One region of the Streptomyces sp. NBC_01275 genome, then DNA from elsewhere that is predicted to be linked to it. Evidence: riboswitches for the same ligand, from Rfam matches in the RefSeq annotation. Region 1 holds a riboswitch; the other holds the start of a gene.
What was found. A riboswitch is a leader RNA that binds a small molecule or an ion and turns the genes downstream of it on or off. The one in region 1 is predicted to bind glycine.

Region 1 (15,693 bases):
TGGACGCGTTGCCGCTGGGCTCCGCGCTGCTGGTCGTGCGCCGCGGTCCGAACTCGGGCAGTCGCTTCCTGCTGGACGGCGACCTGACGACGGCCGGGCGTCACCCGCAGAGCGACATCTTCCTGGACGACGTGACCGTCTCGCGTCGCCATGTGGAGTTCCGGCGCAATCCGGACGGCACGTTCCGGGTGGCGGACGTCGGCAGTCTGAACGGCACGTACGTCAACCGGGAGCGGATCGACGAGGTCGCTCTGTCGAACGGCGACGAGGTGCAGATCGGCAAGTACCGGCTGGTCTTCTACGCGAGCCAGCAGGGCTACTGACCCTCCCCCGGGCGCCGTCCGGGGGGACCCCCAGGGAAGGTCCATGCTTCAAACACCGAGGGGCGGCGCCGGCCACGGCGTCGCCGCCGGGGACGGTGGTCTGATGAGCATCGGCACCGTGCTGAACATGCTGCGTGACGAGTTCCCCGAAGTCACCATCTCCAAGATCCGTTTCCTGGAGTCGGAGGGGCTCGTCGAGCCGCAGCGCACCCCGTCGGGGTATCGCAAGTTCAGCGTGGAGGACGTCGAGCGCCTCGGTCACGTCCTGAGGATGCAGCGGGACCACTATCTGCCGCTCAAGGTGATCCGGGAGCACCTGGACGCCATGGAGCGCGGTGAGGCCGCGCCGCTGCCGACCGTGGGCCGGCAGCGGGACGGGGAGTCCGGGCTCGAGGTGTCGGACGGGCCCACCGTGGCCCGGATCGGGCGCGCCGAGCTGCTGGCGGCCGCCGGAATAGACGAGCCGGAGCTGGTGGAGTGGGAGTCGTACGGACTCCTCGTGCCGCTGGAAGGCGGGGTCTACGACGCCGAGGCGGCCACTGTGGCCGCTCTGGTGGCCGAGCTGGGGCGGTTCGGGATCGAGCCCCGGCATCTTCGGGTGATGAAGGCCGCGGCCGACCGTGAGGCAGGGCTGGTGGACCAGGTGGTCGCCCCGCTCAAGCGTCACCGCAATCCCCAGACCAGGGCGCACGCCGAGGCTCGTGCGAAGGAGCTCGCGGGACTCACGGTCAAGCTGCATGCGGCGCTCGTGCAGACCGCGCTCGGCGTACGACTGCCCTGAGCCGGTGGTTTCGCCCTGGGCGGATCGGTCACCCGTTCCCGGCCCGACTACCCAAACATCCCGGGCACGGCCTAGGGTTGCTGTGTGAACGAGCTCGATGTCGTAGGTGTCCGGGTCGAGATGCCCTCCAACCAACCGATCGTGCTGCTGCGCGAAGTGGGAGGCGACCGTTACCTCCCCATCTGGATCGGACCGCAGGAGGCCACGGCGATCGCCTTCGCCCAGCAGGGCATGGCCCCCGCGCGACCGCTGACCCACGACCTGTTCAAGGACGTGCTGGAAGCCGTCGGCCAGGAGCTCACGGAAGTGCGCATCACGGATCTCCGGGAGGGCGTCTTCTACGCGGAGCTGGTCTTCGCCAGCGGGGTCGAGGTGAGCGCGCGGCCGTCCGACGCCATAGCGCTGGCGCTGCGCACCGGAACGCCGATCTACGGCAGTGACACGGTGCTCGACGACGCGGGCATCGCCATCCCGGACGAGCAGGAGGACGAGGTGGAGAAGTTCCGCGAGTTCCTCGACCAGATCTCGCCCGAGGACTTCGGCACCAGCAACCAGTAGCCCGCACGCGCAGAAGCCGGGGCCGGATCGGACGGGGCAGATGCCCCGTTTCCGGCAATTGCCAGCGGCGAGTGAGAGAGTCCTACGGCTTCCGCTCAGCGCATTCGGCTAGCCTTTCCCCGCGGTGGAGCGCGGGAAACCACTCCTTGGGTGATTATCACTCGGCGTGCCGAGTGTGGCGATCGTTGACGCACCCCTGGTGACTGCCTACCGTCGTGAAGGCAGGTCAAGGACGGAGGTCGGCGTGAGAAGCAGCGGCGACGGTACGGCTGGGGGCGCCCCCGAACTCGGTGTCGGGGGGAACGGTCCGTACCCGCTTCACAGCAGCGCGGCCGATCACGTTCCGCAGCGACCGGCGGCCGTGCCGAGCAGCGGAGGGGCGACGTCCATGGCGTCCGAGCAGATCGGCTATCGCGGTCCGACGGCCTGTGCAGCCGCCGGCATCACCTATCGGCAACTGGACTACTGGGCGCGCACCGGGCTCGTCGAGCCCAGCGTGCGGCCCGCCCACGGGTCCGGCACGCAGCGGCTGTACAGCTTCCGGGACGTCGTCGTCCTGAAGATCGTCAAGCGGTTCCTCGACACCGGGGTGTCGCTGCAGAACATTCGCACCACCGTCCAGCATCTGCGTGAGCGCGGCTTCCGCGACCTCGAGCGCATGACGCTGATGAGCGACGGCGCGACGGTCTACGAGTGCACCTCGCCGGACGAGGTGCACGCGCTGCTCCAGGGCGGTCAGGGCATCTTCGGGATCGCGGTGGGCGTGGTCTGGCGGGACGTGGACAGCGCGCTGTCGCAGCTGCACGGGGAGCGGGTCGACACGGGCGAGACGCTCGTCGGGCACAATCCGGCGGACGAGCTGGCGCGTCGGCGCAACCGGGCGGTCTGAGGCCCCTGCCGGGGTTCGGTGGGCGGCCGGGCGACGCCGTTGTCAGTGGCGTGGTGCAGCATCGGACATGTGAGAAACGCGCCCACGATCCTGCATCTCGACATGGATGCCTTCTACGCCCAGGCGGAGCAGGCGTCCAAGCCGAGTCTGCGCGGGAAAGCCGTGGTCGTGGGCGGTCTCGGACCCCGCGGGGTGGTCGCGACCGCCTCCTATGAGGCGCGGGTGTTCGGGGTGCACTCGGCGATGCCCATGGCCCAGGCGCGCAGGCTGGCTCCGAACGCGGCCTATCTCGTGCCGCGCTTCGCGTTCTACCGGTCGATCAGCGAGCAGGTGATGAGGCTGCTGCGGGCCCTGTCGCCGTTGGTGGAGCCGCTGAGCCTCGATGAGGCGTTCGTCGATCTGCTGGCCGGGGAGACGGCTTGGGACAGTGAGTCCGCGCTGCTGGCCGGGATCAGCCTCCGGGCGGACATCCGGGCCGTCACGGGGCTCACGGGCTCGGTGGGGCTGGCCTCCTGCAAGATGCTCGCGAAGATCGGCTCGGAGCAGGCCAAGCCCGACGGTCTGGTCCTCATCGAACCGGGGACCGAGCGGGCGCTCCTCGGACCGCTGCCGGTGCGGACCCTGCCGGGGGTCGGGCCGGCCACCGGCGATCATCTGCGACGGGCGGGGATCACCACGGTCGACGAGATCGTGGAGGCGGGGGAGGACGAGCTTGTGCGGCTGCTGGGCAAGGCGCACGGGCACGGGCTGTACGCCATGGCGCTGGCGCGGGACGACCGGCCCGTCGTGGCCGAGCGGGAGACCAAGTCGGTGTCGGTCGAGGACACGTACGACATGGACATCCACGACCGGGTCCGGGTGGAGCTGGAGGTGCAGCGGCTCGCTGACCGGTGCGTGCGCAGACTGCGGGAGGCCGGGCTGTCGGGGCGGACCATCGTGCTGAAGGTGCGCCGGTACGACTTCTCCACGCTCACCCGGTCGGAGACCCTGCGCGGGCCCACAGACGATCCTGCGGTGGTGCGGGAGGCGGCGGCGCGGCTGCTGGACTCCGTGGACACGACGGGCGGGGTGCGGCTGCTCGGCGTGGGCGTCAGCGGCCTGGCCGACTACACGCAGGAGGACCTGTTCGCCCAGGCGGCGGAGGACGTGGCGGCCGGGCCCGAGGAGGAGCTTCCCGACGAGCCCGTAGGGGAGGCTGCGGGGGCGCCGGTCGAGCGCCAGTGGCGTCCGGGGCAGGATGTGCGCCACGCCGAGCTGGGGCACGGCTGGGTGCAGGGCAGCGGGCTGGGCCGGGTCACCGTCCGGTTCGAGACGCCCGAGTCGGCCCCGGGGCGGGTGCGGACGTTCCGGGTCGACGATCCGGAGCTGGACCCGGCCGATCCGCTGCCGTTGGTGCGCCGCGGGCCGGCGGAGGCGGGCGGCGCGGGCGAGGCCGATGCGGGAGAGGCCGGTGCGGTCGAATCGGTCGTCGGATCGGCGACGGCGCATCCCGGGAACTCTGGGTGAGGCCGATCAGTTACACAGGGTGAGGGCGCCAGTTGGCGTCGGGTGCGGCGCCGTGGCAGCGTCGGCCGAGGCGGTGCCGGTATCGGAAGAGGAGGGGGCATGACAGTGCAGGGAGAGGGGACCGCGAGCACGGTCGGGGTGTCCGCGGAGCGGCAGCTCGAGATGCGCACCGTCGTGGACCGGGTCACCCGGTGGGCCGGGAACCGCAGCGATGCCGTCGCGCTGCTGCTGGTCGGGTCCTGGGCGCGGGACGCCGCCCGCCCCGACTCCGACGTCGATCTCGTGCTGCTCACGACCGAGCCTTCGCGGTACGCCGACGACGACGCCTGGGTGCGTGAGCTGGCCCTCGGCGAGGTGGTCCGGATCCAGCAGTGGGGGCCCGTCACGGAGTGGCGGCATGTCACCGCCTCCGGTCTGGAGGTCGAGGTGGGCGTCGGCTCACCCGACTGGGCGCGGACCGACCCCGTAGACGTCGGCACCCGCAGAGTCGTCACGGACGGCGCCCGCGCCCTGTACGACCCCGCCGGGTTGGTCGCGGCGCTGATACGGGCCTGTGCTTGACCTGCGCCTGACCGGATCAGCTCTCGTCGGTGCCCGCCAGCCTGCCGAAGTCGTGGTCCGGGAGCGCGGGAGGGGCCGCGATGTCGAGACCGTAGTGGTGGTAGAGCTGGAGTTCCTGTTCGGGGGAGAGATGGCGGCCCACGCCGAAGTCGGGGGCGTCCTTGATGAGGGCGCGGTCGAAGGGGATGTGGAGGGTGCCCTCGATCAGCTTGCTGGGCTCCAGGGGGACGAATGCGTCGCGGGAGAACAGCCCGGTGCGTATGGCCGCCCACTCCGGCACACCGGTCGCGTCGTCGAGGTAGACCTCGTCGATCGTGCCGATCTTGGCGCCGTTGCGGTCGAAGGCCTTGCGGCCGATCAGGTTGCGTGGATCGATGTCGGTCTGCACAGGCCCTCCACTCGCTCGCAACTCATCCGTAAGCACTACCAAAGAGCACATTGGGACGAGCGGCCACTCGAGGGAGGCAGCGTTGACCTCGCTGGTAGTCTGGCACCGGCTGCTGACCCCGTGCGGGAGAGTCCTCCGACCATCATCGGAGGCGCCGAAGGAGCAACTCCTCCCCGGAATCTCTCAGGCTCACGTACCGCACGGACGAGGTCACTCTGGAAAGCAGGGCGGGTGCCGACGGCGTCGACGGCTTCCGCTCTCACCGACGGTGAAAGCCGGGCGTCCTCGGGCGGCCGGTGAAACTCTCAGGTTGAGATGACAGAGGGGGAGGCCGTCGGGGTACCCACGTAGTGGTGCCCTTCGAAGGTCGTGTCAGACCAGGAGGCCTCCGCAATGACCGCCCATCGCATTCCGCTCTCCGAGCTCGAACAGGGCATCCCGTTCGAGCAGCGCCACATCGGGCCCGACCAGGAGGCGCGGGCCAAGATGCTCGCGCAGGTCGGCTACGGCTCGCTCGACGAGCTCACCGCCGCCGCGGTCCCGGACGTGATCAAGAACGCCGACGCGCTGGACCTGCCGGGCGCGCGCACCGAGGCCGAGGTGCTGGCCGAGCTGCGGTCGCTGGCCGACCGCAACCAGGTCCTCGCCCCCATGATCGGGCTCGGTTACCACGGCACCTTCACCCCGCCGGTCATCCTGCGCAACGTCATGGAGAACCCGGCCTGGTACACGGCGTACACCCCGTACCAGCCGGAGATCTCGCAGGGGCGGCTCGAGGCGCTGCTGAACTTCCAGACCATGGTCGCCGAGCTCACCGGCCTGCCGACCTCCGGCGCCTCGCTGCTCGACGAGGGCACCGCCGCCGCCGAGGCGGTGGCGCTGTCCCGGCGGATGGGCAAGAACAAGAAGGGACTGTTCCTGGTCGACGCGGAGGTGCTGCCGCAGACCATCGCGGTGATCGAGACCCGCTCCGAGCCGACCGGCGTCGAGATCGTGGTCGCCGACCTGAGCCAGGGAATTCCGGCCGAGCTCGACAACCGTGAGATCAACGGGGTGCTCCTGCAGTACCCGGGCGCCTCCGGCGTCGTACGCGACCTCGCGCCGCTCGTCGCGCAGGCGCACGAGCGGGGCGCGCTCGTGACCGTCGCCGCCGATCTGCTCGCGTTGACGCTGCTGAAGTCGCCCGGTGAGCTGGGGGCGGACATCGCGGTCGGGACGACGCAGCGGTTCGGTGTGCCGATGGGCTTCGGCGGACCCCACGCGGGCTACATGGCGGTGCACGAGAAGTTCGCGCGCAGCCTGCCCGGGCGGCTCGTCGGCGTGTCCGTCGACGCGGACGGGCACAAGGCCTACCGGCTGGCGCTGCAGACGCGGGAGCAGCACATCCGGCGTGAGAAGGCGACCAGCAACATCTGCACGGCGCAGGTGCTGCTGGCCGTGATGGCCGGGATGTACGCCGTCTACCACGGGCCCGACGGGCTGCGGGCGATCGCCCGGCGCACGCACCGGTACGCCTCGATCCTCGCCGCAGGGCTCGAGGCCGGCGGCGTCGAGCTCGTGCACGGGTCCTACTTCGACACGCTGACCGTGCGGGTGCCCGCGAAGGCCGCCGAGGTCGTCGCCGCCGCGCGCGAGCAGCGGGTCAACCTGCACCTCGTCGACGCCGACCACGTGTCGATCGCCTGCGACGAGACCACCGCGCGAGCCCAGGTCGACGCCGTGTGGGCCGCCTTCGGGGTCGCCGGCGACATCGAGGCGCTCGACGCGGTCACCGAGGACGGACTGCCCGCCGGGCTGCTGCGCTCTGACGAGATCCTCACCCACCCCGTCTTCCACCAGTACCGCTCCGAGACCGCGATGCTGCGCTATCTGCGCAGGCTCGCCGACCGGGACTACGCGCTGGACCGGGGCATGATCCCGCTCGGTTCCTGCACGATGAAGCTCAACGCGACCACCGAGATGGAGCCGGTCACCTGGCCCGAGTTCGGGCAGCTGCACCCCTTCGCGCCCGCCGAGCAGGCGGAGGGCTATCTCACGCTGATCCGTGAGTTGGAGGAGCGGCTCGCCGAGGTCACCGGGTACGACAACGTGTCGCTCCAGCCGAACGCCGGGTCGCAGGGCGAGCTGGCCGGGCTGCTCGCCGTACGGGGATACCACCGGGCCAACGGGGACGAGCAGCGGACGGTGTGTCTCATTCCGTCGTCCGCGCACGGGACCAACGCCGCCAGCGCCGTGATGGCCGGGATGAAGGTCGTCGTCGTGAAGACCGCCGAGGACGGCGAGATCGACGTCGACGACCTGCGGGCGAAGATCGAGCAGTACCGCGACGAGCTGGCGGTGCTCATGATCACGTACCCGTCGACGCACGGGGTGTTCGAGGAGCATGTCGCCGACATCTGCGCGCAGGTGCACGAGGCCGGCGGGCAGGTGTACGTCGACGGGGCCAACCTCAACGCGCTCGTCGGGCTCGCCAGGCCGGGGCACTTCGGCGGTGACGTCTCTCACCTGAACCTGCACAAGACGTTCTGCATCCCGCACGGCGGCGGCGGTCCGGGCGTCGGCCCGGTGGCCGTACGGTCGCATCTGGCGCCGTATCTGCCGAACCACCCGTTGCAGCCCGCGGCCGGGCCCGCGACGGGTGTGGGGCCGATCTCGGCCGCACCCTGGGGTTCCGCGGGGATCCTGCCGATCTCGTGGGCGTATGTGCGGCTCATGGGCGGTGAGGGGCTGAAGCGCGCCACGCAGGTGGCCGTGCTCTCCGCCAACTACGTCGCCAAGCGGCTCGAACCGCACTACCCGGTGCTGTACACCGGGCCCGGCGGGCTGGTCGCGCACGAGTGCATCATCGATCTGCGTCCGCTGACGAAGGCGACCGGGGTGAGCGTCGACGACGTCGCCAAGCGGCTCATCGACTACGGGTTCCACGCGCCGACGATGTCGTTCCCGGTGGCCGGCACGCTGATGATCGAGCCGACCGAATCCGAGGACCTGATCGAACTGGACCGTTTCTGCGAGGCGATGATCGCCATTCGCGCGGAGATCGAGAAGGTCGGGTCGGGTGTCTGGCCGGCCGACGACAACCCGCTGCACCATGCCCCGCACACCGCTGCCGCGCTCGGCGGGGAGTGGGAGCACGCGTACACGCGCGAGGAGGCCGTCTTCCCGGCCGGGGTCTCCGCCGCCGACAAGTACTGGCCGCCGGTGCGCCGGATCGACCAGGCCTACGGCGACCGGAACCTGGTCTGCTCGTGCCCGCCGCTGGACGCGTACGAGGACTGACGCGTGCGAAGACGCGTCGACCGCTGAGGCGTCAGTGACCGAGGGCTCTCGTCCGGTGGTGGACGGGAGCCCTCGGTGTGTCGAGCGGGTCGAGCGGGTCAGGCGGGTTCAGGACATGCCCGAGAGCTTGAGCACCGCGTCGGCGATCGTGTCGTCGATCTCGTGGCCGAGGCGCTCCAGTACGTCCGCTCCCTCGCGGAGGGTGCCGCGTTCCAGTGAGCGGCGGACGCCCGTGTCCAGTTCGTGCCAGAGGAGCGGGCTGCCGGTGAGGACGCGGGGGTCGAGTTCCAGCAGGCCCCCGTAGGCGTCCCGCAGGACCAGGTGGGCGGAGACTCCGGCGTACTGCCGTACGGCGACCAGCGCGTCGGTGCGTACCGTGCGGCGGTGGCAGGGGCCGCGTACCGTCAGCCAGCCGGGGCCCGCGGTGACCCGTGCGGGCAGGAGCACGGCGAGGACGCCGGCGGAGAGGGTCAGCCAGAGCAGCGCGCGGGGGAGGGTGAGGGTCCGCGCGTCCCAGTCGACCAGAAAGGCCAGCGCGCAGAAGCCGAGCGCGCAGCCCGCAGCGAGCCGGACGTCGGACCGGTGGTGGCGGTCCTCGGCCGGGTGGGGAGGCGGGCTGCTGAGGGTCTGCATGAGACCGACGCTAGGGGCCGGGTGGCCCCGGGGGAGGGGCGCTGACGGTCTTCTGACGGGGTTCGGGCGGATTCTGACGGGATCCTTACGGGGTCTTACGGACCCGCACTCTTGCGGACCTCTACGGATCCCTCCGGATCCCTCCAGACCTCTGCGGACCCTACGGACCTCTGCGGACCTCTGCGGACCTCTGCGGACCTCTACGGGCCCTTACGGGGTCTGGGGGTCCCGCGGTTTCGCAAGGGTCGGTCAGCCCGTGTGCACGCGGGGCCGTCGGGCGCGGTCCGGCTCCGCCTCGCGCAGGACCTCTCGGGTGACCGGGGCGACCTCGCCCTGGCCGAAGAGGAAGAAGCGCAGGAAGTTGGCGAACGGGTTGCCCTCGGTCCACTCGAAGTAGATGTGCGGGATGCAGCCGGTGGAGTCGCGGGTGTGCAGGAGCAGCGCGGCCAGGGCGTTGGAGATGGAGGAGGACTCCAGGGTCAGGACGCGGTAGCGGTTGTGCAGGACCTCGCCGCGTACGGTCAGGCCCGACTCGAACTCGGAGGGGTCGACGACGGTGACCTCGACGAAGACGAAGTCCTCGCCGGGGATGTCGTTGTCCTGGCGGATCTGCTCGATCTTGTCGCGGTACTCGGCCTTGTCGCGCTGGTCGGGCTCGTTGGCGATGAACCGTATCTTCCGGCTGGCCATGTCCCGGATGAAACGTTCCGCCATGGAGTCCAGCGACACGCTGGTCACGCGCAGCTCGAAGGCGCGGGCCAGCCGGGACAGCAGGGAGACCAGGATGATGCCGGCGATGAAGCAGGCGCCGATCTTCACGCCGTCGGGGCGCTCGATGACGTTCACGACGGTGACGTAGAGGAGGACCGCCGAGACGACTGCGAAGCCGATGGTCCAGCCGCGTTGTCCGGCGCGGCGGGCGGCGATGGTCACCGCGATGGCGGCCGAGGACATCAGGACCAGGACGCCGGTGGCGTAGGCGCCGCCCTGGGCGTCGACGTCGGCGTCGAAGATCCAGGTGACCAGGAAGGCGACCAGGGTGAAGACGATGACCATCGGGCGGACGGCGCGGGCCCAGTGCGGGGCCATGCCGTAGCGGGGGAGGTAGCGGGGCATGAGGTTGAGCAGCCCGGCCATGGCGGAGGCGCCGGCGAACCAGAGGATCGCGATGGTCGAGACGTCGTAGACCGTGCCGAAGGCGTTGCCCAGGTACTCGTGCGACAGATAGGCGAGGGCGCGGCCGTTGGCCTTGCCGCCGGACTCGAACTCCTTCTCCGGGATCAGCCAGGTGGTGATGAAGCTGGTGGCGATCAGGAAGACGCTCATGATCAGGGCGGCGGCCGTGAGCAGCTTCTTGGTGTCCCGGATGCGGCCCTTGGGGTTCTCCTCGGTCTCGTCCGGGTCGCCCTGGACGTGGGGCATGACCGCGACGCCGGTCTCGAAGCCGGACAGGCCCAGGGCCAGCTTGGGGAAGACCAGCAGGGAGACGCCGATCATGGCGAAGACGTTGCCGTGCTCGGCGGTCAGGGCGGCCGACCAGTCGGTGACCACATGCCCCTCGGTGACCACGTGCCACAGCCCGACGATCACCACGACGACGTTGAGGCCGAGGTAGACGACCACCAGGGCGACGGCGACGCCGATGGCCTCCAGGAAGCCCTTGAGGAAGACCGCGCCGAGCAGGGCGACCAGAACGAGGGTGATCACCATCTGTTTGTCGTGCAGGGTGCTGGTCAGGTGCGGGTTCTCGACGAGGTGGGTGGAGGCGTCCGCCGCGGACAGGGTGATGGTGATCAGGAAGTCGGTGGCGGCGAAGCCCAGCAGGGTCAGGACGAACAGCTTGCCCTTCCAGAAGGACAGCAGCCGCTCCAGCATCGCGATCGAGCCCTCGCCGTGCGGGCTCTCCTCGGCCACCCGCCGGTAGACCGGCAGAGCGCCGGCCAGGGTGACGATCACCAGCACGATGGTCGCCACGGGCGAGAGCAGACCGGCCGCGAGGGCGGCGATGCCCGGCTGGTAGCCGAGGGTGGAGAAGTAGTCGACGCCGGTCAGGCACATCACCCGGTACCAGCGCTGGCCCTTGTGCTCGGGCTCGGTCTTGGTGTCCGGGGTCGCCTGGTGAGCGGGGCCGTGGCCCTTGCCCATGTCGGACAGGCCTTCCAGCATCCAGGCGCGCAGGCGACTGGGCGGAGGGTGCTGGGTGGTGGCCATCGGCGTGCTCCTGATGTGCGGCTCAGCGTGCGGTTTCGGCCATCACGCGGACGGCGGCACCAGCGTAAGCAGAGCGTGACGCACGGGCCCATGGATAAGGGGGTCCTGGGCGTCAAGCTTCCGTTAAGACTGGCCCTCTGAGCACAGGCTGTGCGACAAGGAAGGAGCTCCAGGGGGGTTTGGGAGCGATTCGGCTGTATGGGGGGTCACGGGGCGGGTTCGGCCGGGCGGACACTCAGCGTCATGGGCGGGGCGGGCGGCGAGCGCCCAGGGGGCACCCGGGCGGGCCGCGCGCTCTTGTCGCCCTCGGGGCGGCCGCCTACAGTCCGCTTCGTAATGTTCGTCGACGAGACCGAATGTTTCGACCGCTTCGGTCTCCCGGAGGGACTGAGGCAATGCGGACGGAGCACGAGACCCACCGCCGGACCTACGGCAATCCCGTCATCCCCGGATTCCACCCCGACCCCAGCGTCTGCCGGGTGGGCGAGGACTACCACCTGGTCTGTTCCAGCTTCGAGTACTTCCCCGGCGTACCCCTCTTCCACAGCCGTGACCTGGTGCACTGGCGGCAGATCGGGAACGTCCTCGACCGCACCCCGACCTCGCCCGGGGCGACGACGGTTCCTGTTGGTGCGCGCTGGCGGGGGTGACGGTGGCCCGGATCGACCCGGCCACCGGGAAGGTGCTCGAAGGGCCGGCGTCGGTGTGGTCCGGGAGCGGGCTTCAGCATCCCGAGGCCCCGCACCTCTACCGCGTCGGCGAGTGGTGGTACCTGCTGCTCGCGGAGGGCGGCACGGCGCACGGGCACAGCGTCTCGATCGCCCGCGCCCGCTCCCCGAGGGGGCCTTATGAACCGGCGCCGGCGAACCTTCTGCTCTCCCACGCAGGCGCCGACCGGCCGATCCAGTGCACCGGCCACGCCGATCTGGTCGAGGCGGCCGACGGCAGCTGGTGGGCGGTGCTGCTGGGCACCAGGCCGCGCGGCTGGTTTCCGGAGTTCCATGTGCTGGGCCGGGAGACCTTCCTGGCCCCGGTCGAGTGGGTCGACGGCTGGCCCCGGTTGGGCCCGGTGCGCGAGCGGCACCCGGCGCCGCGCGGAGCCTGGCACCCCCGGCCGGCCGAACCGGAGCGGGACGACTTCGACGCGCCTGCCCTCGTGCCGTACTGGATCTCGCCGCGGCGCAGGCCCGAGGGCTCCTGGTCGCTCGACGCGCGGCCGGGGCAGCTCACGCTGACCGCCGCCGGCGGCAGCCTCGACCGGCCGGGCCACACCTTCGTCGGCCGACGGCAGCAGTACCCCGACTGCCGTACGGCGGTCCGGCCGGCCCCCGGCTCCGGGCGGGCCGGGCTGTCGGTGCGCCTCGACGAGGCCCACCACTACGACGTCGAGGTGAGCGGGGGAACGGTGGGGGCGTCCGTGCGGATCGGGCCCGTGCGGCAGTGGGTCGTGCGGCGGCCGGCACCGCCCGGGCCGCTCACCCTCGTGGCCGAGACGCGCACGTCGGACGTGCTGCCGCCCACCGTGACCGCTGTCGGACAGCAGGTCCCCGGGGTGCGAGCGGCCGGGCCCGACACGATCGGTTTCTCGGTCGAAACCACCGAAGGGCGACTGTCGCTCGCGGAGGTGGACGGGCGGTATCTGTCCACCCAGGTCGCGGGCGGCTTCACCGGGCGGGTCATCGGCATGTACGTCACGGAGGGCGCCGCGGCCTTCGACTGGTTCGAGCACCGCCCGTCCGGCTGACCGCCCTTCCCCGAACAGGCCGGTGGATTCCCTGTGTTCAAGGGGTTGCCACCCATCGGAGGGTGTCTCTAGGGTGCGGCAGCAGCGAAGCTTTCTGGATCCAGTCCGAAACTTTCGATCTCGCTGTGGACGGACAGGCTGTGCCGTCCCGTATCCCAAGGAGCGCATGATGGGCGACCCGGCACTGTCCCGCCGCGGCTTCCTGGCGGCCTCCGCCGCGGCCGGTCTGAGCATGACGGCACTGAGCGCCTGCGGCGGCGACTCGGACGGAGGGTCGTCGGGGACGACCACGATCGAGTGGTGGAACATCTCCACCACCCAGCCGGCCAAGGACGTCTGGGCCGGTCTCGCCAAGAAGTTCGAGGCCCAGAACCCCAAGGTGAAGATCAAGATCGTCCAGCTGGAGAACGACGCCTACAAGTCGAAGATGACGGCGCTGACCGCCTCCGGGAAGTTGCCCGACATCTTCCACACCTGGGGCGGCGGCGTGCTGAAGCAGCAGGTCGACGCCGGGCTCGTGGAGGATCTGACGGACCGCACGAAGGAGTGGCGGGACGGTCTGCTGTCGGTCGCCCGGGAGCCGTACCTCATCGACGACAAGGCCTACGGCATCCCGTTCGACATGGGCATGATCGGCTTCTGGTACAACAAGGCGCTCTTCAAGCAGGCCGGCGTCAGCGCGCCCCCCACCACCTGGAGCGGCTTCCTCGACGCCGTACGGAAGCTGAAGTCCGCCGGGGTCACCCCGCTCGCCCTGGCCGGCAAGGAGAAGTGGCCCGGCATGTACTACTGGGCGTATCTCGCGATGCGCACCGCCGGTCTCGACGCCCTGCGGAAGGCCGGGGACGACAAGGACTTCACCGGGGACGGGTTCGTGCAGGCCGGGCAGCACCTCCAGGACCTGGTCGATCTGCAGCCGTTCCAGAAGGGGTTCCTCGGGGCCGCCTACTCCACCCCCACGGGCCAGGCGGCCGCCGTCGGCAACGGCAAGGCGGCGATGGAGCTCATGGGGCAGTGGGCCCCGGCGGTGGAGGCCGACGCGGGCAAGGGGCTCGGCGCGGACCTCGGGTTCTTCCCGTTCCCGGCGGTCGAGGGCGGCGAGGGCGTGATCACCGAGGTGTTCGGCGGAGGCGGCGGGCACGCCCTGCGCAAGGGCGCCCCGCAGGCGGCCGTCGACTTCCTGGAGTTCTTCGCCTCGGCCGCCACCGACACCGAGCTGGTCAAGAAGACCGGCGTGCTGCCGGTGGTGCCGTCCGCCGAGAGCGCCGTCGCCGACCCCAACATCCAGGCCGTACAAGCCCAGTTGAAGGCCGCCACCGGCTTCCAGCTCTATCTCGACCAGGCGTACGCGCCCGCCCTCGGCCAGGAGGTCAACGACAGCGTCGCCGCCCTCATCGCCGGCTCCAAGTCGCCCCAGCAGGTCACCGAGTCGATCACCAAGGTCGCCAAGGAAGAGCAGTAGCCGGCGATGACCTCGACTTCTTCAAGGGATTCAAGGGATTCAAGGGATTCGAGGGAGAGGGACAGCAGACGATGACCTCCACCTTCCTCCCGGACAAGCGCAGCGGCCCGGACGTCGACCCGCCGCCCCCGGTCGCGGGCTCGACCCGGGGCCGGGCGCGACGGCGTGCACTGCACTGGCTCACCGCCGTCGGCTTCCAGGCGCCCGCCCTGGTGCTGTTCGGCACGCTCGTGCTGCTGCCGATGCTGTTCGCGCTGTACGCCTCGTTCTTCCGCTGGGGCGGCTTCGGCATGCCCGAGGACTTCGTCGGCGGCGACAACTTCACCCGGCTCCTCGACGACCCGGTGTTCCTGGGCGACCTGTGGCGCTGTCTGGTCCTGGTCGTCCTCTCGCTCGCCCTCCAACTGCCGTTCGCGCTCGCCCTGGCGGTCGCGCTCAACCAGCGGATCCGCGGCCGGGCGGTGTACCGGATGCTGTTCTTCGCGCCGTACATCCTCTCCGAGGCGATCACCGGCGTGCTGTTCAGCATGATCTTCGCCCCGGACGACGGTCTCGCCGACCACGTCCTCGGCGCGATCGGCCTGGACGGGGTGGGCGGGCAGTGGTTCGCCGATCCGTCCACCGTCATGGCCACCCTGTTCCTGGTCATGACATGGAAGTACTTCGGCTTCCACATGATGCTCTACCTGGCCGGACTCCAGTCCATCCCGGCCGAGTTGACCGAGGCCGCGCTGATCGACGGCGCCGGGCCCTGGCAGCGCTTCCGCAACGTCACCCTGCCGCTGCTCGCGCCGACCCTGCGCATCAGCGTCTTCCTGTCCGTGATCGGCTCGGTCCAGCTCTTCGACCTGGTGTGGGTCATCACCGCCGGCGGCCCCGACCACCACTCCGAGACGATGGCCGTGACCATGTTCCAGTACGGCTTCAAGCGCTACCAGGTCGGCTACGCCAGCGCGATCAGCGTCGCCATGTTCGGCATCAGCCTCGTCTTCGCCCTCGCCTACCAGCGGTTCGTGCTCCGGCGCGACCTCGAAGGGGCGACCACGACCATGCGGGGAGGCGGTTCGTGAACGCCCGCAAGACCCACGGGATCAACAAGGCCAAGGCCGGACGGGTCGGCCGTACCCTTCCGTTGCACCTCGTCCTCATCGCCGTCGGCGCGCTGATGGCCGTACCCCTGGTCTATGCCGTCCTGTCCGGCTTCAAGACCACCGACGAGCTCTCCCGCAACCCCATCGGCCTGCCCGACTCCTGGGTCGTCTCCAACTACACCGACATCCTGGGCTCCGGCTCGTTCTGGCAGCTGGTCGGCAGCAGCACCCTCATCGCGGCCGGTACGACCCTGGTGGTCGTCGCGG
Region 2 (15,693 bases), 5.3 Mb from region 1:
TCCGTGAAGGCGGCCGGGGGCACGGCCCCGATGACCAGGTCACGGAACAGCCCTCCGCCCAGCGCGGTGACCTCGGCGAGCATGGCGATGCCGAACACGTCGAAGTTCTTGCGGACGGCCAGCAACGCGCCGGAGATGGCGAACACGAAGATGCCGACGACGTCGAGCGTGTGCTGGACGGAGGGACTGAAGATTTGCTGGAACACCCTTACATTGTCACCCGAAGACAGTCGTGAACCTTACAAAGCCAGGTCTACGCGGCCTACAGGGTGGGTTTCCCTGTGGTGAACAGCCAGGTCTGGAAGAGGTCGTCCAGCTGCTGCCCGGAGGTCTTCTCGGCGAGCCGGATGAAGTCGGCGGTGTCCGCGTTGCCGTAGCGGTGCAGCTTGGTCCAGGCCGGGAGCAGCTTGAAGAAGGCGGTGTCGCCGATGCGTTCGCGCAGCGTCTGGAGGGTCATCGCACCGCGCTGGTAGACGGCGGAGGCGAACATGGTGTCGCGCTGCGGGTCGCCGACGACCGTCTGCCAGAAGGCGGAGTCGGCGGGGCGGGCGTTGTAGCCGGCCAGGAAGGAGTCGTGCGCCGAACGCGTGCCCTGGTGCTCGGCCCACAGCCACTGGGCGTAGGTCGCGAAGCCCTCGTTCAGCCAGATGTCCTTCCACTGCGCCACCGAGACGGAGTCGCCGAACCACTGGTGGGCCAGCTCGTGCACGATCGTCGTCTCGCTGCGCACGGCCGAGTAGACCGGCTTGGACTGCACCTCCAGGGAGAACCCCGCCTGCGGCATGTCGTCGACGATCGCGCCGGTCTCCTCGAAGGGGTACGGGCCGAAGACCTGCGACCAGTAGTCGGTGGCCGCGGCGGTGACGGCGTACACGTCGACGTTGTTGCTGTTCGCGAGCACCGGGTCGACGGCGACGTAGATCGGGGTGCCCCCGGGCGTCGTCCCGGTCTTCACGTCGAACTTCCCGATCGTCGCGGTCGCGAGATACGTCGCCATCGGCTTCGTCTCGCGCCAGTGCGTGTACGTCGAGCCGCCCTTGTCGTACGTCGAGACCAGCCGGCCGTTGGAGACGGCGGTCAGGCCCTGGGGGGCCTTGATCCGGATGTCGTAGGCGGCCTTGTCGGCGGGGTGGTCGCTGGACGGGAACCAGGTGGAGGCCGCATTGGGCTCACAGGCGACGAAGACGCCGTCGGCGGTCTTCATCCAGCCGTAGTCCGAGCCGAAGACGATGGGTCCGCCGAGGGGTTCGGGGACGCCGCCGTAGGTGACGGCGACCGTGAAGGTACGGCCCTTGCGCAGGGCGTCGCGCGGGGTGATCCGGATCTCGTCGCCGTCGCGCGTGAACTGCGCGCGTCTGCCGTTCACTTCGACCCGGGTGACCTCCAGCTTCTGCAGGTCCAGATCGAAGGAGGAGAGGGTCTGGGTGGCGTGGGCGGTGATCGTCGTACGGCCGTCGAGGCGGTCGGTGTCCGGGTCGTAGGCGAGCGAGAGGTCGTAGTGCCGGGCGTCGAAGCCGCCGTTGCCCAGCTGGGGGAAGTAGGGGTCGCCGATGCCGTCGGCGCCCGGGGCGGGGGCGGCGGAGGCCGCTATGACGAGGAAAGAGGCCGCCGCGGTCGCGAGGGCCCCTAAACGTGCCGAACGGGAGAGCGTCATGAGTCGTCCCTTCGAGCGTGTGCCGATAAGTCGGACACGGATGACTCTGCGCTCTCCCGTTTGGGCATGTGCATGACTTTGCCAACTCGTCATGCGCTACTTGTCGGTTGACTCCTGTGCCTCGACGTCACCGGAGCCGGAGTCCCCGGACTCGGGGGCCTCGGCCTCGGCCTCGGCAGGCGCTGCCTCAGGAGCCGCCTCGGGAGCAGCCCCGGCAGACGCCGGCTCACGCTCAGCAGACGACGCCTCGGGCGCCGCCGCCTCGGCAGGCTCCGCGGTGGCCTCCGCGACCTCCGCCGCCACCGCCGCCGACGTCTCCGCCGACTCCGCGAGGACCTCGTCGGCCACCAGTTCCGCCGCCTCCCTCGCGACGGTCAGCAGGACGGTGTCCTGCGGGGCCTGGTCCGCGAAGTTCTCCGGGTGGTGGCAGGCGACCTGCTGGCCGGGCTTCAGCTCCACGAGCTTGGGCTCGGTCGTCGTGCAGATCTGCGTCGCCTTCCAGCACCGGGTGTGGAACCGGCAGCCGCTCGGCGGGGAGATCGGCGAGGGCACGTCGCCCTTGAGCAGGATCCGCTCGCTCTTGGCGTCCTTGCGCCGCGGGTCCGGGATCGGCACCGCCGACATCAGCGCCTTGGTGTACGGGTGCATCGGCGCCCGGTACAGCGACTCGCGGTCGGCCAGCTCGACGATCTTGCCGAGGTACATCACCGCGATCCGGTCCGAGACGTGCCGGACGACCGAGAGGTCGTGCGCGATGATCACGTACGTCAGGCCCAGCTCCTGCTGGAGGTCGTCCAGCAGGTTCACGACCTGGGCCTGGATCGACACGTCCAGCGCCGAGACCGGCTCGTCCGCCACGACCAGCTTGGGGTTCAGCGCGAGCGCGCGGGCGATGCCGATGCGCTGGCGCTGACCGCCGGAGAACTCGTGCGGGTAGCGGTTGTAGTGCTCGGGGTTGAGGCCCACGACCGACAGCAGCCGCTGCACTTCCTTCTTGATGCCGCCCTCGGGCGTCACGCCCTGAAGCTTGAAGGGAGCGCTGATGATCGTGCCGATGGTGTGGCGCGGGTTCAGCGACGAGTACGGGTCCTGGAAGATCATCTGCACATCGCGGCGCAGCGGACGCATGCCGCTCACCCCGAGGTGCGTGATGTCCTTGCCCTGGAACTCGACCTTGCCCGCGGTCGGTTCCAGCAGCCGGGTGATCAGCCGGCCCATCGTCGACTTGCCGCAGCCGGACTCGCCCACGACGCCGAGCGTCTCGCCGGAGCGGACCTCGAAGTCGAGACCGTCGACCGCGTGCACCGCCCCGACCTGCCGCTGGAGCAGGCCCTTCTTGATCGGGAAGTGCTTCTGCAGTCCGGTGACCTTCAGCAGGACCTCGCCGGGGGCGGCGTCCTTGGTGAGGGTCGCGCCCGCCTTCCGGTCCGCCTCGGGCGCGTCGGCCTGCGCGGGAATCGTCACCGCTTTCTCGTCGTCACTCACAGCTTCGGCGCAATCTCTTCGGTCCAGATACGCTCCCGCTGCTCCTTGCCCAGGTGGCAGGCGGCCCAGTGCCGGCTGCCGACCTCGGCCAGCTCGGGGCGGACGGTGCGGGTGACGTTGTCCTTCGGGAGGTCCGCGTACGGGCAGCGCGGGTTGAAGGCGCAGCCGGACGGGATGTTGATCAGCGAGGGCGGGGAGCCCTTGACCGGGATCAGGCGCTCCTGCTGCTCGCGGTCCAGCCGCGGCATCGAGCCGAGCAGACCCCAGGTGTAGGGGTGCCGGGGCTCGTAGAACACCTTGTCGGCCGGGCCCCGCTCGACGCAGCGCCCGCCGTACATCACCAGGATGTCGTCGGCCAGTTCGGCGACGACGCCCAGGTCGTGGGTGATGACGATGACCGCGGAGCCGAACTCCTTCTGCAGGTCCCGGATGAGGTCGAGGATCTGCGCCTGGACGGTCACGTCCAGGGCGGTCGTCGGCTCGTCCGCGATCAGCAGCTCGGGGTTGTTGACCAGCGACATCGCGATCATCGCGCGCTGACGCATACCGCCGGAGAACTCGTGCGGGTAGCTGTCGACGCGCTTGTCCGGCTGCGGGATGCCCACCCGGTCGAGCATCTCGACCGCGCGGCGCTTCGCCGTCTTCTTGTCCACGCTGTGGTGGATGCGGTACGCCTCCACGATCTGCTGGCCGATCGTGTAGTACGGGTGCAGCGCCGACAGCGGATCCTGGAAGATCATCGCCATCTCGCGGCCGCGCAGCTTGCGGACGTAGTCCGGGTCGGCGGACAGCAGCTCGGTGCCGTTCAGCCAGATCTCGCCGGAGATCTGCGCCTTGCGCTTGCCGTACTGGCCGGCGGTGTGCAGACCCATGATGCCGAGCGAGGTCACCGACTTGCCGGAGCCGGATTCGCCCACGATGCCGAGGGTCTTGCCCTTCTCCAGCTGGAAGCTGAGCCCGTCGACGGACTTGACCAGGCCGTCGTCGGTCGGGAAGTGCACCTTGAGGTCGCGCACTTCGAGGAAGGCGGTCGGCGCGGGCGAAGCGGGGGTGGGCTCCCCCACGGCCGCTCCGCTCTTGCTGAGTTCGGTCATGTGAGCCTCACTCGGGGGTCGATCACGGCGTACAGGATGTCCACCACGAGGTTGGCGACGAGTACCGCGAGGGATGTGATCAGGGTGACGCCCACGATGATGGGCAGGTCCTGGTTGCGGATGGCGTCCAGCACGGCCCGGCCGAGACCGGGCAGGTTGAACGTGGACTCGGTCAGGATCGCGCCGCCGATGAGGGCGCCGAGGTCCATGCCGAGCATGGTCAGGATGGGCGTCATCGTCGAGCGCATGGCGTGCTTGCCGATGACGGTCTGCTCCTTGAGGCCCTTGGCCCGGGCGGTGCGGATGTAGTCCTCGCCGAGGATCTCCAGCATGGTGGCGCGGGTGATCCGGGCGTACATCGCCGCGTACAGGAAGGCGAGTGTGATCCAGGGCAGGATCATGCCGCCGAACCAGCCGGTGAAGCTCTCGTCCAGGGGCACGTACTGGGCGTCGATCCACTTCAGCCCGAAGGCGAAGATCGCCAGGCTCAGCATGCCGGTGAAGTAGATGGGCAGGGAGACGCCCGCCAGGGCGACCACCATCGCGCCGCGGTCCCACAGGGTGCCGCGCTTGAGCGCGGAGAGCACACCGGCCGCGATGCCGAAGACCAGCCACAGCACGGCGGCGCCGAGCGCGAGACCCAGGGTCACCGGGAAGCGGTCGGTCAGCACCGGCCAGACGGCCTGCTCACTGCGGAAGGAGTAGCCGAAGCAGGGGGCGGCACAGTGGATCGTGTCGCCGCCGCCCGAGTAGGTGCGGCCGGCGAAGATGCCCTTGAAGAACTCCCAGACCTGGGCGTAGATCGGGTCGCCCAGACCCAGCTTCTGCCGTACGCCCTCGACGGCGGCAGGGTCGGCCTGCTTGCCCACGAAGCTCGTGGCAATGTCCACGCCCGCCCACTTGGGGACGAGGAAGAAGATGCCGAAGACCACCATGATGATGACCACGAGCATCACTGCGGCGGCGAACAACCGCCTGATGAGGTAAGCGAGCACAGCTCTCGGCCCGCCGCGGACCGCGGGCCACCGGAGGTCTCCCCCACTGCCTTATGGGCGTGGGAGGGGCCCCCAGGTGGCCCGCGAGTCCGCCGCGCCGGCCTTCACCTGCCTTTCGTGCCGTTCGGCGGGTGTGCCGGGTTTACTTCTTCGGGTTCTTCAGACCGAGGTTGACGAAGTCGTACTGACCGCTGTAGCCGTCGGTCGTGTAGACGTTCGCCAGGTTGTCCGAGCGCCAGTTGATGAACTTCTCGAAGACGAAGGGCAGGTAGTACGCGCCCTCCATCACCTTGTGGTTGATGTCCGTGGCGATCTTGGTCTTGCCGGCGTCGTCCAGCGTGGTGACGTACGAGTCGAACAGGCCGTCGATCGTCTTGTCCTTGATCAGCGCGTAGTTGGAGTTACCGCTGTCCAGGATGTACTTGCTGTCCCACAGCGGCAGACCGAAGCCCTGGACGGACGGGAAGTCCGGACCCCAGCCCATGATGATGATGCCGAAGCCCTTCTTCTTCACGTTCGCGGGGCTGCCGATGATGCCGGTGGTCTGCGAGCCGTCGTACTGCTCGATCTCGGCGGTGATGCCGATCTTCTTCAGCGACGCCTGCAGGGACTGGGCGGTGGCCACCTCGACCGGCTTGTTGTTGCGGACCGCGATGGTGGTCGAGAAGCCGTTCGGCTTGCCGCAGGCCTTCAGGGCCTCCTTGGCCTTGGCCGCGTTGCCGCTCTTGTTGGCGCCGGCGATCTCGTACGGGTCGTACTTCTGGCCCTCGGAGCCCGCGACCGACGGCGGCAGCATGTTGGTGCCGATGTCGCCGCCGGCGACCGGGCCGCCGCGCGCGGTCTGCAGCGACACGTGGTCGGCGCCGTAGATCACGGCCTTGCGGCACTCGATGTTGTCGAACGGCTTGACGCTCTGCGGGAAGACCGCGTAGCGGATGTAGCCGGAGACCGGGTTGTCCAGGTTGGCCTTGTGCTCCTTCAGGGCGGTGGTGCGGCCCTGCGGCGACATGCCGGTCTGGTTCAGGTCGAGGTCCAGGTCACCGCTGAGCAGACGCTGGTCGAGCTGGTTGGCGTCCGAGAAGAACTCGATGGTGATCTTGTCCGGGTAGGCCTTGCGGATCGGGTCCGAGGCCTGCTTCCACTCGGTGTTGCGGACCAGGGTGAGGTCCTTGCCCGGGCTGTAGGACTCGAACTTGTACGGGCCCGAGGAGAACGGGTGCAGACCGTACTTGGACTTGGTGTCCTTGTCCTGGCGGACCGGGGAGGCCGAGACCAGGGCCAGCATCTCCTCGAAGTCCGAGTTGGCCTTCGGCAGGTGGAAGACGATGGTCTTGTCGTCGGGCGTGTCGATCGCCTTCAGACCCAGCTTGTCCGCGGTGGTGTCCTTGTACGGGCCCTTGTAGGCGCCCGTGGGGTCGAGGACGTCCTTCAGGTAGACGGGACCGCCGGAGAGCACGTCCTGCGCCCACACGCGCTCGATGCCGTACTTCACGTCCTTGGACGTGATCGGCTTGCCGTCCTCCCACGTGCTGCCGTCCCGCAGCGTGTACGTGTAGGTCTTGCCGTCGTCCGTGACCTTCGCGGTCGAGGTGGCGAGGTCCGGAGTGATCTCGGCGCCCGCCGCGCCCGGCTCGGTCTTGTTCGTGACGAGCTGGCGGCTGTAGTAGCGGGCGAAGTTCCACATCATGCCGTAGTAGCCGCGCGTGGTGTCCCACGAGTCGGCGTCCTGGGCACCACCGAACTTCAGCGTGCCGCCCTTCTTGGCGGCGGAGGCCTGGGCGACCTTGTTGTTCGCGGCGTCGAAGCCGGCGGCGCCGGTCTTCGAACCGCCGTTGTCGCCGTCATCTCCACCGCCGCCGCACGCCGCCGTGGTCAGCAGCGCGGCGACCGCGGCAGCAGCGGCAAATGCCTGCTTCCGCCGCCCTGAGGTGCGTTGGGTAGTCACGATCTCGGATCCTCCGGATAGATGAGAGAGACCCCGTGTGAAGGCCACGGGACGGTTGGGGTGCCGTGTTTTCGGCGGTTCTGCGGCTCGGCGGTTCTGCTGATCCCCGGCGTGGCGGTTCAGCGGGAGGCCTTCGGGTCCAGCGCGTCCCGCACGCCGTCGCCGAAGAGGTTGAAGGCCAGCACGGTGATGAAGATCGCCACACCCGGGACCACCATGTACATGGGGTCCGACTCGTAGTAGTCGATCGCGCTCGAGAGCATCTGCCCCCACGAGGCGGTGGGCGGCTTGACACCGACGCCCAGGAAGCTGAGCGCCGCCTCGGTGAGGATGTTGGTGGGGATCATCATCGTCGTGTACACGACGATCGGGGCGACCAGGTTGGGCAGCAGTTCCTTGAACAGGATGTACAGCCGCCCCGCGCCCAGCGATCGGGCGGCCTCGACGTACTCGCGCTCACGCAGCGAGAGCGTCTGGCCGCGCACCACGCGTCCGATGTAGGGCCAGCCGAAGAAGCCGATGACCAGGATCATCACGAAGACACGCACGCTCGAACCGGAGAGGCCCAGCATGTCGTTCGGCATGACGGAGACCAGCGCGATGATGAACAGCAGCTGCGGGAAGGCCAGCAGGCCGTCCATGACGCGGCTGATGAGGGAGTCGACCCAGCCGCCGAAGAAGCCGGCGAGGATGCCCAGGACGGTTCCCAGGATCACCGCGACGACGGCGGACAGGAAGCCCACCAGCAGCGAGATGCGGGCGCCGTAGAGGATCCGGGCGAAGATGTCGCGGCCGTTGACCGGCTCGACGCCCAGCAGGTGGTCGCCGCTGATGCCGCCCAGGGAGCCCGTGGGCGTGCCGAAGAGCGGGTCGATGAGGTTCTCGTGATACTCGTTCGGGTCCTGCCCGAGCAGCCCGGTGATGACCGGGGCGAGCAGTGCGAGCACGACGAGGACGAGCACGACGATGCCGCCCGTCAGGGCGAGCTTGTCCCGCTTGAGGCGCTCCCAGGCGATCCGGCCCAGGGAACGGCCCTGTACGGCCTTGGCGTCGCCGGCTGCTACCGCCGCTTCCGTGGCCGCACTCGGGGCCGCTTCCGCGGTCGGCTCGTGCAATGGTGCCGTCATCTGGCAGGGACCCCTCTCAACCGGCGGTAGCCGGCCCGCACTTGCCGCTGTAGCGGCGTGATCAGTCCGTCGTACTGGGGGACGAAGCCCCCTGGACCGGGAGTCTTCAACGCTTTGGCGATCTGTAGCCAGACTTGGCAGTGAATGGATGCGTAAACGTGATGCGGGTAGAGGGGTTCCGTTATCCGGACGGCGGGTAACGCCCCCCGGACAGTGACCAATCGGGCAGATCGGACAGAAGCGGAATCAATCGCCGCTATCTACGCGCGAAGACATTCGGTGTCCGTTCGACTACAGGACCCGCGCCGGACGTCAGTAGCGACCGGTGGGCGGATAGCCGTAACCGCCCGCGGGCGCCTGGGCCGGAGCGGGGGCGTGGGCCTCGCGGTCGTAGAACGGCCGGGCGTTGGCGCGCATCCACATCACCACCGGGTCGTACTCGTCGGTCATCGCCACCGTCGACACCGGCAGCCCTTCCGGGACCGCGCCGATGGACTGCTGCATCATCGCCCGTACGGCGTCCACGGCCGGCGGAGAGGTGTCGTACACGTCGAGCCCCACGGCCAGGTAGGGCGCGCCCAGGGCCGGCTGGACCCAGGCACGGCGCAGGGCGCGGACCGCCTGGGTGCGGTGGGCGTTCTGCGCGAGCAGGGCGTAGAACTGCGGGATCTCGATGCCGGGTTCGGACAGGCGCAGGGGGCCGGCGGGCTGGCGGTCCAGGCCGGTCGCGATGCGGCGCAGGTCCAGCCAGGGGATGCCGACGCCGCCGCCGGGGGCGTGCGGGTTGAGCCAGAGGCCGTAGTGGTCGGGGTAGAGCGTGCGGGCCACGTCGACCCCGTCGACGACCTCGTAGGACCGGTTCCAGCCGCTGGCCGAGAGCTCCTGGGCGGAGGTGACGCAGGGGGCGTAGCCGTGGCCCTCCACTTCCATGTTCCCGTACTGGGCGTCGGGGGAACCCGCCTGACCGTGCCACAGGAGCATCCAGACCTGGCCGGAGGCGGGGGTCGCGAGCGCGCGCAGGAGCGCCTCGTAGGCGTCGTAACGCCCGGGCGTGACCTGGCGCAGCATGTGCTCGACGCTGCCGCTGAGGCTCGCGCTCACCTGTCGTACCGCCCCTTCGAGAGTGCCCCGCGTTTCCGTGACAGCTTAAGCGCCCAAGAGCTCGGGGCTTGTTGCGCGTCGGCGGGTGCGGGTTTGTCGTGGCTGGTCGCGCAGTTCCCCGCGCCCCTTGGATGGGTGTCCCTAGCGTTGGTAGAAGGGGCGGACGCGGTCCCTCATCCACTGGCCCACCGGGTCCTGGGCCATGTCCAGGAGGATCAGGTTGACCGGCCAGCGGACCGGGACGCGGCCCATGGCGCGGCCCAGCGCGTCGAGGGGGATCTCACGCAGATCGCCGTCCAGCGGGGACAACGGGGATGACTGGGACAGTTGGGACAGCTCCACGCCCACGAACATCACCGGGTCCGCCGTCTCGACGGCGGCCAGGCAGCGGCGGGCGGTGAGGACCACGCCCGCCGCGTCGAACTCGGCCGAGGCGGCGGTGAGGAAGTCGATCGGGTCGTCCTGCCAGTCGGGCTCGAAGAGCCGCACCCGACCGCCGGTCGCGGGACCGTCCAGCGGGGTCCGGCCCGCCCGGCACAGCTCGGCGACCGCCGGCGGGGGCAGCGGGATGCCGACCAGGCCCTCCGGGTTCACCATGATGCCGACCTGCGGGGGCAGCCCCCGGGCGAACTCCACGGCCGGCGCGATCGTGTACGACAGATGCGCGCCGGCGACCTGACGGAACTGCTCCTCGGAGCTGAACACGGGCACGTACACCTGGCCGTCCAGCTCCAGGGTGGGCAGATCGAGGGGGCCGCTGTGCGGGCCGCCGCCGCTGGGCAGGGGCACCCAGACGAAGCTGCGGCCGAGCACCTCCACGATGCGGCCGCCGGCTCCCGGCACGCCGAGGGAGGCGGAGAGCACCTCCTCCAGCTCGTTGCCGGGCCATCCGCCGTGCGAATGAGGGTGCGCCTGCGCCGGGAAATCCGCGGAGAAATCCGCCGGGAAGTCCGCCGGGGGGAAGTCCATCTGCCTACCGCCTGCTGGGAACCACTGCTGTGGCTGAAAGGCTAGCGGGTACCGGGGGACTTTCCTCAGTCCCCGGCCCCTCGGTTTCCGGTCATGAAGCCTCGTGAGCCTCAGGTCGTGAAGCCTCAGGCCGTGAAGCCTCAGGCCGTGAAGCCTCAGGCCGTGAAGGCGATTCGGTGGAGGGTGTCCGCCGCGTCGCGGTCCAGGAGGACTGCCGAGCCGCAGCCTTCGGGGAGGCGGCCCTGTTCCACCGAGCGGATCAGACGGGCGGCCGCCCTGCGGTGGCGCAGGAACGCGTACCGGGAGACGCCCCGTCCGCGCTCGCGCTGGCCCTCGAGAGCCGCGTCCGGGGTGACGTCGAGGAGGAGCAGGTGCAGGGTGCCGCCGCGGCGGCGGGCCGCGCGGGCCAGCCAGTCGCGCACCCAGGTCTGCGTACCGCAGTCGTGCACGACGACGCCCTCGCCGCCGCGCAGCGCCCGGCGCAGTCCGGCGTAGTGGGCGAGGCGCACCAGGGGCCGGTAGAGGGCGTAGGGCAGGAGGCGGGGGGCGCGCGCGTCCCAGCGGTCGCGGGTGTCCTGGGAGTCGATGCGCGCGCCCCGCACCGCCCGCCGCATCAGCGTGGACTTGCCGCTCCCGGGCAGACCGGTGACCACGACCAGGTCACGGGGGCCGAAGAGCAGGCCGTGCGGGCTGTGGCCGGCTCGCTCGCGCAGATCGCGGACGACGGGCGCGGGCCGCGGGGCGCACGCCTCCCGGGCCGGCGCCGTGGGTTGCGCGGGCAGCGCGATCGCCGAGCCGGTCGCGAACGCCGTGGTCCTCGCCGTGGTCCTGTTCACCGTGATCGTCCTCCCCGGGGGTCAGGTAAGTCCTCTCCCCACTGAGCGTAAAGAAACGGTAATGCGCCGCGTCTCGCGTTTTCGTGCGCGTACCGACACAAGCCGGTTACAGATGCGGCCTGCCGTGACCGGGGCGGGCCGTGCAATGATGTGCCCGCCAACTGCATACCGGCCGTTTGAATCCGCGCGGGAGAGTTCCCAGCAGCAGCTGCATCGCCAGCTTCGCTGGGGCGCCGAAGGAGCAAGTCCCTCCCTTGAATCTCTCAGGCCCAGTTACCGCGCGGGCGAGGCACATCTGAAAAGCGGGCCGATCCCTGTGTCGACAGGGGCGGCTCCACCCAAGGTGCAAGTCGGTGATCCGGAGATCACGGCGAACCTCTCAGGTTCCGATGACAGATGGGGAGGAACGACCTCGCCCTCGCCTGTCATGCCTTGGGAGACGAACGCCCGATGAGCAGTAACGAACCCCGTCACACCGCGCTCGATGCCCTGCATCGTTCGCTCGGTGCGACGATGACCGACTTCGCCGGCTGGGACATGCCCCTGCGCTACGGCTCCGAGCGCGACGAGCACAACGCCGTCCGCACGAAGGCCGGGCTCTTCGACCTCTCGCACATGGGCGAGATCACGGTCACCGGCCCCCAGGCCGCTGCTCTTCTGAACCACGCCCTGGTCGGCGACCTCGCGTCCGTCGGCGTCGGCCGCGCCCGCTACACCATGATCTGCCGGGCCGACGGCGGCATCCTCGACGACCTGATCGTCTACCGGCTGGCCGAGACCGAGTTCATGGTCGTCGCCAACGCCTCCAACGCCCAGGTCGTGCTGGACGCGCTGACCGAGCGGGCGTCCGGCTTCGAGGCCGAGGTCCGCGACGACCGGGACGCGTACGCCCTGATCGCCGTCCAGGGCCCCGAGTCCCCCGGAATCCTGAAGGCCCTCACCGACGCCGACCTCGACGGCCTGAAGTACTACGCCGGCCTGCCCGGCTCCGTCGCCGGGGTCCCCGCGCTCATCGCCCGCACCGGGTACACCGGCGAGGACGGCTTCGAGCTGTTCGTGAAGCCCGGGCACGCGGTCGAGCTGTGGCAGGCCCTGACCAAGGCCGGCGAGGGCGTCGGCCTTGTCCCGTGCGGTCTGTCCTGCCGGGACACCCTGCGCCTGGAGGCGGGCATGCCGCTGTACGGGCACGAGCTGTCGACCTCCCTCACCCCCTTCGACGCCGGGCTCGGCCGGGTGGTGAAGTTCGACAAGGACGGCGACTTCGTGGGGCGTACGGCGCTGGAGGCGGCCGCCGAGCGCGCTGCTTCGCAGCCTCCGCGCGTCCTGGTCGGCCTGGTCGCCGAGGGCCGCCGCGTCCCGCGCGCCGGGTACGCCGTCGTCGCGGCCGGCGAGGTGATCGGCGAGGTCACCTCCGGCGCCCCCTCCCCCACCCTCGGCAAGCCGATCGCGATGGCCTACGTCGACGCCGCCCACGCGGCCCCGGGCACGCCCGGCGTCGGCGTGGACATCCGGGGCAGCCACGAGCCGTACGAGGTCGTGGCGCTGCCGTTCTACAAGCGCCGCAAGTAGACACTGGGCGGGGGACACCGGGCGCGGGCCTTCCGTCTCCGGCCCCCGCCCTCAGTCCCCGGCCCCGCCCCCGGACGTGACCCTGCGCACATTTCCGCTGCTCACGTGCGTTTCCAGCAGTCCCCCATTCATCAGCACTCCCCCGCGTACAGGAGAATTCAGGCCATGAGCAACCCCCAGCAGCTGCGCTACAGCAAGGAGCACGAGTGGCTGTCGGACGCCGAGGGCGGCGTCTCGACGGTCGGCATCACGGAGCACGCGGCCAACGCGCTCGGCGACGTGGTCTTCGTCCAGCTCCCGGAGGTCGGCGCCACGGTGACCGCGGGCGAGTCCTGCGGCGAACTGGAGTCGACCAAGTCGGTCAGCGAGCTGTACGCGCCGGTCACCGGCGAGATCGTCGAGGTCAACCAGGACGTCGTCGACGACCCGGCGCTGGTGAACTCCGCGCCCTTCGAGGGCGGGTGGCTGTTCAAGGTACGCGTCGCGGACGAGCCGGACGACCTGCTGTCCGCCGACGAGTACACCGCCTTTTCCGCCGGCTGAGGAGTCGTAGCCCCATGTCTGAGCCCACATCCGTTCTGAACACGCCCCTGCACGAGCTCGATCCGGAGATCGCCGCGGCGGTCGACGCCGAGCTGAACCGCCAGCAGTCCACGCTCGAGATGATCGCGTCGGAGAACTTCGCTCCGCTCGCGGTCATGGAGGCGCAGGGCTCGGTCCTGACCAACAAGTACGCCGAGGGCTACCCGGGCCGCCGCTACTACGGCGGCTGCGAGCACGTCGACGTGGCCGAGCAGATCGCGATCGACCGGATCAAGGAGCTGTTCGGCGCCGAGTACGCCAACGTGCAGCCGCACTCGGGCGCCTCCGCCAACCAGGCCGCCCTGTTCGCGCTGGCCCAGCCCGGCGACACCATCCTCGGCCTGGACCTGGCGCACGGCGGTCACCTGACCCACGGGATGCGGCTGAACTTCTCCGGCAAGCAGTTCAACGTGGTCGCCTACCACGTGGACGCCGAGAACGGCCTGGTCGACATGGCCGAGGTCGAGCGGCTCGCCAAGGAGCACCGCCCGAAGGTGATCATCGCGGGCTGGTCGGCGTACCCGAGGCAGCTGGACTTCGCCGAGTTCCGCCGGATCGCGGACGAGGTCGAGGCCTTCCTGTGGGTCGACATGGCGCACTTCGCGGGTCTGGTCGCGGCCGGCCTCCACCCGAACCCGGTGGAGCACGCGGACGTGGTCACCTCCACCACCCACAAGACGCTGGGCGGGCCGCGCGGCGGCATCATCCTCGCCAAGCAGGAGTTCGCGAAGAAGCTGAACTCGTCCGTCTTCCCGGGCTTCCAGGGCGGCCCCCTGGAGCATGTGATCGCGGCCAAGGCGGTCTCCTTCAAGGTCGCCGCGAGCGAGGGCTTCAAGGAGCGCCAGCGCCGCACGGTCGACGGCGCGCGGATCCTCGCGGAGCGCCTGACCGCGCCGGACGCCCGCGCGGCCGGGGTGAACGTCCTCTCCGGCGGCACGGACGTCCACCTGATCCTGGTCGACCTGCGCGAGTCCGAGCTGGACGGCCGGCAGGCCGAGGACCGTCTCCACGAGGTCGGCATCACGGTCAACCGCAACGCGGTCCCGAACGACCCGCGTCCGCCGATGGTGACGTCGGGCCTGCGGATCGGCACGCCGGCCCTCGCCACCCGCGGCTTCACGACCGAGGACTTCGCCGAGGTCGCGGACGTGATCGCCGAAGCCCTCAAGCCGTCGTACGACGTCGAGGCGCTGAAGTCCCGCGTCAAGGCCCTGGCCGACAAGCACCCGCTGTACCCGACCCTGGGCCGGTAGTACCGCTGCACGGGGCGCCGCGCGCACACTGAGAGGTGAACGCGGTGCCCCACCCCTTGTTCCACCCCCGTTCTGAGGAGTCACCGTGGCCATCTCGGTCTTCGACCTGTTCTCGATCGGCATCGGCCCGTCCAGCTCCCACACGGTCGGCCCGATGCGCGCGGCCCGCATGTTCGCGCGGCGACTGCGGAGCGAGGGTCTGCTGGACGCGACGGCGTCCGCCCGCTGCGAGCTGTACGGCTCGCTCGGCGCGACCGGCCACGGCCACGGCACGCCGAAGGCGGTCCTCCTCGGCCTGGAGGGGGCCTCGCCGCGCACGGTCGACGTGGAGGGCGCGGACGAACGGGTGGAGCAGATCAAGGAGTCCGGCCGGCTGCGCCTCCTGGGCGAGCGCGAGATCCCGTTCTCCTTCGACGACGACCTGGTCCTGCACCGCCGCGAGACCCTCCCGTACCACGCGAACGGCATGACGCTGTGGGCCTACGACGCCCAGGGCACGGAGTTGGTTCGTAAGACGTACTACTCGGTCGGCGGCGGCTTCGTCGTCGACGAGGACGCGGTGGGCGCGGACCGCATCAAGCTCGACGACACGGTCCTGAAGTACCCCTTCCGCACCGGCGACGAACTGCTGCGCCTGACGCAGGAGACGGGCCTGTCGATCTCCTCCCTGATGCTCGAGAACGAGCGCGCCTGGCGCACGGAGGACGAGATCCGCTCCGGCCTCCTGGACATCTGGCGGGTCATGCAGTCCTGCGTCTCCCGCGGCATGTCCCGCGAGGGCATCCTGCCGGGCGGCCTGCGCGTGCGCCGCCGCGCCGCGATGACGGCCCGTCAACTCCGGGCGGAGGGCGACCCGTTGGCCCACTCCATGGAGTGGATCACGCTGTACGCGATGGCGGTGAACGAGGAGAACGCGGCCGGCGGCCGCGTGGTGACGGCCCCCACCAACGGCGCCGCGGGCATCATCCCGGCCGTCCTGCACTACTACGTCAACTTCGTCCCCGGCGCGGACGAGGACGGCGTCGTCCGCTTCCTCCTCGCGGCCGGCGCGATCGGCATGCTCTTCAAGGAGAACGCCTCCAT

Region 2: another riboswitch for glycine. It lies ahead of gcvT (glycine cleavage system aminomethyltransferase GcvT); the one in region 1 lies ahead of gcvP (aminomethyl-transferring glycine dehydrogenase).

The regions. Positions count from the first base shown of each region.
Region 1 covers NZ_JAPEOZ010000001.1:1,376,056-1,391,748, reverse strand. The annotation lists gene OG562_RS05845 (FHA domain-containing protein) at 1-323, shown strand, start outside; gene OG562_RS05840 (MerR family transcriptional regulator) at 367-1,104, shown strand; gene OG562_RS05835 (bifunctional nuclease family protein) at 1,189-1,662, shown strand; gene OG562_RS05830 (MerR family transcriptional regulator) at 1,907-2,551, shown strand; gene OG562_RS05825 (DNA polymerase IV) at 2,621-4,057, shown strand; gene OG562_RS05820 (nucleotidyltransferase domain-containing protein) at 4,157-4,618, shown strand; gene OG562_RS05815 (PRC-barrel domain-containing protein) at 4,635-5,006, opposite strand; glycine riboswitch at 5,120-5,215, shown strand; gene gcvP (aminomethyl-transferring glycine dehydrogenase) at 5,400-8,285, shown strand; gene OG562_RS05805 (hypothetical protein) at 8,394-8,918, opposite strand; gene OG562_RS05800 (amino acid transporter) at 9,168-11,129, opposite strand; partial or broken gene OG562_RS05795 (family 43 glycosylhydrolase) at 11,525-12,873, shown strand; gene OG562_RS05790 (extracellular solute-binding protein) at 13,043-14,335, shown strand; gene OG562_RS05785 (carbohydrate ABC transporter permease) at 14,407-15,405, shown strand; gene OG562_RS05780 (carbohydrate ABC transporter permease) at 15,501-15,693, shown strand, end outside.
Region 2 covers NZ_JAPEOZ010000001.1:6,725,125-6,740,817, reverse strand. The annotation lists gene OG562_RS29995 (trimeric intracellular cation channel family protein) at 1-206, opposite strand, end outside; gene OG562_RS29990 (M1 family metallopeptidase) at 263-1,654, opposite strand; gene OG562_RS29985 (ABC transporter ATP-binding protein) at 1,751-3,118, opposite strand; gene OG562_RS29980 (ABC transporter ATP-binding protein) at 3,136-4,233, opposite strand; gene OG562_RS29975 (ABC transporter permease) at 4,230-5,228, opposite strand; gene OG562_RS29970 (ABC transporter substrate-binding protein) at 5,371-7,173, opposite strand; gene OG562_RS29965 (ABC transporter permease) at 7,293-8,300, opposite strand; gene OG562_RS29960 (enhanced serine sensitivity protein SseB C-terminal domain-containing protein) at 8,613-9,368, opposite strand; gene OG562_RS29955 (enhanced serine sensitivity protein SseB) at 9,543-10,370, opposite strand; gene OG562_RS29950 (AAA family ATPase) at 10,526-11,206, opposite strand; glycine riboswitch at 11,384-11,495, shown strand; gene gcvT (glycine cleavage system aminomethyltransferase GcvT) at 11,657-12,775, shown strand; gene gcvH (glycine cleavage system protein GcvH) at 12,941-13,318, shown strand; gene glyA (serine hydroxymethyltransferase) at 13,333-14,610, shown strand; gene OG562_RS29930 (L-serine ammonia-lyase) at 14,696-15,693, shown strand, end outside.